DNA from 2 places in the Methanobacterium sp. genome. Region 2 is predicted to be linked to the other one. Evidence: riboswitches for the same ligand, from Rfam matches in the RefSeq annotation. Region 2 holds a riboswitch; the other holds the start of a gene.
The links. A riboswitch is a leader RNA that binds a small molecule or an ion and turns the genes downstream of it on or off. The one in region 2 is predicted to bind fluoride.
Positions count from the first base shown of each region.

Region 1: linked by a shared signal. The riboswitch ahead of HY987_RS04700 (cation:proton antiporter) and the one ahead of HY987_RS09585 (prenyltransferase/squalene oxidase repeat-containing protein) in region 2 are both predicted to bind fluoride.

Region 1 is NZ_JACRGA010000010.1:37,404-40,593, reverse strand. It holds gene HY987_RS04705 (hypothetical protein) at 1-77, shown strand, start outside; gene HY987_RS04700 (cation:proton antiporter) at 223-1,422, opposite strand; fluoride riboswitch at 1,581-1,644, opposite strand; gene HY987_RS04695 (hypothetical protein) at 1,978-2,136, opposite strand; gene HY987_RS04690 (TetR/AcrR family transcriptional regulator) at 2,466-3,110, shown strand.
Region 2 is NZ_JACRGA010000025.1:46,716-49,905, reverse strand. It holds gene HY987_RS09590 (formate--phosphoribosylaminoimidazolecarboxamide ligase) at 3-1,094, opposite strand; fluoride riboswitch at 1,396-1,456, shown strand; gene HY987_RS09585 (prenyltransferase/squalene oxidase repeat-containing protein) at 1,784-2,461, shown strand; gene HY987_RS09580 (inorganic diphosphatase) at 2,573-3,091, shown strand.

The sequences.
Region 1 (3,190 bases), on a different contig from region 2:
TTCTACTGTACACCTACTGGCTAGCAGTAATAATATTCGTGGGATATGGTTTCTACACCTACCAAAAAAGAGGATAGTCCTGCACTACCCCCTTTTTTTCTTCTTTCGTGTAGGTTTACTTTTTTTAATATTTTCATTTAGGTTTTCTAAAAAATTATTATTTAGACCAATTTTTAATAGAAAAACATTTTTACCTGCAGAAATCCCTACCTGCAGAAATCCCTATTTATCAACTTTAAGCGCCTTTTCACCATACCAACTAACTCCCAGGGCACCTAGGGGTGCAGTGAATAATATGGCAATTACAGCTATGGCCAGAATCTCTTGCCCGGATGCAACACCCATTGAAAGTGGAATAGCACCTATGGCTGCCTGTACCGTTGCTTTGGGCATGTAAGCAATTATGCAGAAGATTTTTTCCTGTAAATTTAGATTTGAACCCAATAGTGACAAGTATACCCCTGCACTGCGTGCCATTAAACCTATTATGATTATGGTCAGACCCACCACTGCAAATGAAGCTGCCAGGTAGATGTTCACTTGTGCTCCCACCAGTACAAAGAGCAGTATTTCTGCAAATATCCATATTTTATCAAATTTACCCGAAATCTGCATTCCCAGTTCTGGCATTTTCCCCAGTATAACAAAACCAATCACCATAACACCTACCAGAGCTGCAATTGGAACCAAACTGCTTAATGCATCACCTAAATTCTTTAATATGATGGCTGAAGCGAGGATTATCAGTGTCTTCTCGGTGTTACGTATGTTAAAGCGTTTGAAGACATATATTAAGATAACCGCAATGATCAGTCCAAATAGAATTCCAAGAGCAAATTGTAAGGGAATACTCAGAACTGTCATTAGATAGTTTACCTGCTGGCCTCCGTATATTCCCAGGAATATGGAAAAGATGGTGATGGAAACCACATCATCAACTGAAGCACCGGTTAATATGATAAGTGGGATTCCTTTACTAGTTCCCATCCTTCTCTTGATGAATGAAAGCATTTGGGGGACGATAACTGCAGGGGATACCGCTGCAATGATAAAACCCAGCATTCCTGCTTCAACAAAAGGTAAACCTAAAAGATAGTGGGCTACGAACATTACAGTGAGTCCCTCAACCACATCCGGGATAAAACTCATTTTAACAGCGGACATTCCAACCTTCCGCAGGCTATCCATGTGGATTCCAAATCCTGCCCTCAATAGAATTATGATAAGTGCTATTGCCCTTAAATCCCCAGATATATTTAGTATGGCTTTATCAATGAGATTCAATCCATACGGACCAATAATTATGCCCAAAATAAGCATTCCCAGTAATCCGGGGAGTTTAATTTGTTTAAAGAGTTTGCTGAATAATAGACCAAGTAAGATTATAATGGCTACGCTAAAGGCCACGTACTGAAATTCCATTTAGATCAATCCTAATCTTTAAATAGTTGTTTAGGAGTTATTCCCAACAAGTAGTCAACTAAATTTGATTTAAATTTGTTCAGATAGTGGTATTTGAAAATAGTATTGTTTAGTGGGGTTTTTTCATATTCTAACATTTCGCTTCTTCCTTAGATTTTTTTTAAACAGGAGTCATTAGCTTGTTGTAAGCAGTTTATGGTGAACCCCATCACCGAAGGTAAGTGTTATAATTTTTTATTATATAATACTTTTGAATTTCACCATCCTTTTGAATTTCAATATATCTTACCTTTTTAATAATTTTCGTTGGTAAAAAATGTAAGAACTTAGGAAAATAAGCAAACCAAAAGGAAAATAAGCAAATCTAAAATTTTTCCAAAGAAAATAATGTTTTTTTAAATATTGTAATTTAAGTTAGTAGACCCGGTTATAATAAATCAAAGCAAAACAAGAAAGGGTTTTTTAGGGTTGAAATTCAATTATATAAGTTGAAATTCAATTAAAAAGTTTAATCCAATTAAAAAAAAAATGTATTCAAGTTATCATAACTTGAATTTATCCTGCTATTAGTGCAAAAAGGCCGGCAATAAACATTATGACTATTGCAATCCATAGTAACCACACCGTAAAAACAGGGAATAGCAGGAAAAGAATCAGGAAAATAATAGCAAAACCCACCAGTGACCCACCAGTTGCTTGTTGTTTTTCAACCATTTTTTTCACCTCCTCTACATAATTAATCTATTATTATAATCTCTTTTTTTAAATATAAGTTATTTTCGGGCATTAATTATATAAAAGGGCATGAATTATATTAAAATTCCATAAAATAATTTAAAATTTAACATTAACTTCACCTGAACATTTGTTCCTGCGGGGGTTTCCAGTTTGTCCATGTGCTCTTTTTAACAGTACTAAAAATTTATTTAAAACCAAAATATTTATATAGTGCTAGTACTGATTAGTCATATAACTGACTGGTGAGTCATAAAATAAAATAGCAGGTCATTGATCCATTAGTCACAATTGTTATGGTGAAACATATGGCACTGGCAAAATGGAAGGAAAGAGAAAAAGAACAACGTCGAAATGATATTATCGATGCTGCTAGGAAACTATTCGCTAAAAAAAACCTTGATGAAGTTTCAATGGATAAAATAGCAAATGAAGTTGGTTTTGGCAAAGGTACGCTTTATCTTTATTTTAAAAATAAAGAATCATTATACTTTGCTGTAACCTTACGCAGTACTCGAATTTGGGCAGAAATGGTTAAAAAAGAGGTTAAAAAGGGAAATACTAGTTTAGAAAAGTTAAAATTATATGGAAATGCAAATAGGGAGTTTTCTAATAAATACCCCGATGATTTCAGGCTATTGTATTCCCCTTCATCAATTAAAAAACAATTTGATATGGATAAAATGACGAGTAGTGACCAGTTCCAAGAAGAAAGGGACTTATTCAAAGAAATAATGTTCATAGGAATAGATTTGATACAAAAAGGAATAGATGAGGGTGAAATCAGACCCGATGTGGATCCTACTGAAGCTGCTATTCTCCTATCAGTAATCTTCAATGGTAATGTGAATATGGGGGACTGGAGTAAAGAGATACTGGAAAGCAAGGGGATTGGTGAACAAAAATTTACCAATGATATAGGGGACTTTTTTCTCCACATGTTAATGAAATAAAAGAAACTGGTGAATATCTCAAAGGGAATTAACTGATTAGCTAACTGAGATTTAAATGCGGACAAACATGATTGAATTGA
Region 2 (3,190 bases):
GATCAGGTTATGATCTCTTCTAAGCGATTTTCGCTAATTCCATTTTTTATTTCGAGTGCCATTCTACGGCCCATGCTCAATGGTTCTCCATAATAGAGGTAGCTGTATGCGGATCCGTTCATGAATGTGTTTGTTCCACCGTCTGACCGTGCACTCATTTCAAATACTACTATTTCCAAGTCATCGTTAACTAGAGTCTGCATACAGAACGGACCATTAAATCCTGGTGGTACCAGTTCTTTAGCACCCTCTGTGATTTTGTCTCCTATGTCAAATGCCTGTGGAAGTAGTGATTCTCTTAAAACTACAGGGTGATTACCTGTTACAACATATGATGCATTTGCCCCGATGTCTAGCTGGTCTCTCGCAGGTACTCGGACTAAACCGTCAATAGTGGATTCATATCTGCTATCAATTCCTAAAAGTTCTACTTCGTTCTTTAATCCTGAGAAGAAGTAATGAATACAGTAGTTACATCCCAATACGTATTCTTCAATGTGAGCCTCTTTTATATCTTCTTCTTCGATCCATTTTCTCGCCATCATTGCCTCGATCTTCTGGTCGAATTCTTCAGTTGAGTTGGCAACGAAGTATCCTCTTCCTCCCCGGGCTCCAGGGAACTTTACCATAACTGTGCCGTCAATTTTCCCAGGATTTGTTATCTTTTTCGGAATCCTGATTCCGGATTCAACCATCAACTTTCTTTCGAGGTCTCTTTCTGCTTCCCATCGTAAAATGTCCCTATTTCCAAACATGGGGACGTTAAAAATAGTTTCAATATTATCCAGTCCAGCATAGGCCACAAAAGATCCGTGTGGGAACACTATACTGTTCATATCTCTTAATTCCTGCTGGACATCATCATTAACTATGTCACTAAATTTATCAACCATTATGAATTCATCAGCAACGTTAAATCTTTTGTAAGGTATCTCCCGTCCTTTTTCACAAACTACTGCCGTCCTGAACCCCTCTGCTTTCGCTCCCTGAAACATATGCAGGGATGAATGACTTCCTAAAGTCGCAATAGTTATGTCTTCCTTATCATACCCATCTAAAACATCCAGAATTTCCTGCCGGTTTATTTTACTCATTTGCTAAATCCCTCCGCATGTTAATAAATATCTGGTTAAATTAACATGGTTAGTTTCTGATAGTTATCTTTTTCGTCTTGGTTTTTGGTGTGAGGATGGATTTATTCAAGTAATACTGGTAACATTAAACGCTGTATAAAATTCTGAAAAACTAAAATAAGTTAAATTAAACCACTGAATTGGTTTTAGGGATTTAATTTAGTTCCTACATATGTGCTATTTGAGTATTAATGATTTTAGTTGTTGGGTCCAATTTTTAATGTGGATCAGAAATGTTTTTATATTCCCTGTGTTAATAGTGATTTATGTAGGTGATGGGTTCCACCTTATAACCGCAAAGTGCTGATGATCCCTATAAACAAAAAATTTATGGAGGAATCATAGTGCAAGCGAAATCAAACTCATCAGTTATGAAAACTATTTTTTCATGCAATGTAAATCATTCTGGATGTATTTCGATTTTAAAGCAGTCAAAATCAATAAAATTCATTCCAGGACCTATTCCTAGAATTTTATTTTCAAGTTCTCTATTCCATGAATCCATTTGCTAAATTCATGTTGAGGCGATTCAAATTCTAGACCAAGCTTTAAAGTTTGTCCACGAAAGAGAACATCTTGAAGGTGGATTCACTCTTTATGAAGGGATTCCTGACACTAAAAATACGTACTACGGTGTTAAAATTCTTAAAATGTTGGATGAAGAACCCCACAATAAGGAAAACACAATTAAGTGGATTGAAAACTTACAAGGAGGAAGGCAATACGGTACCCGGGGAATTTTTTACAGGGTAAACATTCTGGATTCTTTTAAAAGAAGTCCAACTTTTCCTCAAAAATATGTTAATAGATTTTTAGGGCGATACAGGACTTCTAATCTTGAAATAATTTATTTGATGACTAATGTCATGAGAATAGTTGGGATTGAGTTGCCAGAATATATTAATGAACGTGTTTTGCACTTCCAAAATGAGGATGGGGGATTTGGGAAATATAGGTCTGATATAATGTCAACCTATTATGCTCTAGAAACATTGAACCTTATTAACCCTGATTCCATAAACTCCCGGGATAAAATAATAGATTTCACCCAGAGTTGCCAGACTGATGAAGGAATTTTTGCTTACACTCCTCTAAGTTACCCTCCCTACATTGAAAGTATATATGCGGGGATTAGAATCTATGAAATCCTTAATTATCCTTTGGTTTGCTGGTTAAACCGGGATGAAGTCATTAATTTTGTATTAAAACTTCAAAATGCAGATGGAGGATTTAGAAGATCTTACTTTATCGGAATATCAGAGCTCGAATATGTTTATCGAGCTTTGCACGTTCTAAAAAGCTTAAATTATCCTGACTTTGGGCTGTAAAATTCTTAAACTTGATTGAGATAAAAATAATGGTAATTTATTGATTAAATCTCATTTAAACTTTTTAAATTTATTTAAATTTCAATAGAAAATTAGAAAGGAGAGGATATAATGAATTTGTGGAAAGATATTAAGCCAGGACCAAATGCACCGGAAGTGGTGTACGCAGTGATTGAAATACCAAAGGGCTCACGGAATAAATATGAATATGACAAGGATAAAGAGTCTTTTATCCTAGACAGAGTTCTGTCATCACCATTCTTTTATCCTGGAGAATACGGTATAATCCCCCAAACTCTCTACGATGATGGAGATCCCATGGACATACTGGTAATTATGGAACAACCAACATTTCCGGGATGTGTAATCGAAAGCCGGCCAATTGGTCTCTTAAAGATGATAGATGGTGGGGAACAGGATGACAAGATCCTGGCAGTTCCAGTGGATGACCCCAGATCCAATCACATAAAAAACATCGACGACCTTCCAGAATCACTCCTTAACGAGATTGTTCACTTCTTCCAGGAATACAAACGACTTGAAGGAAAATCCACGGAAGTATTGGGTTGGGAAGATTACAAAGAAGCATTGAAGGTAGTAGAACATTCAATTATGCTCTATAATGAATAATCGCAGAAAAGATTTGATTTAATTGAATTCCAGAATCAAGTTAGGTATGGAAAGGAGTAAGGACTGGTGATGCGCTGCCTATTTTGTATAGGGATATTC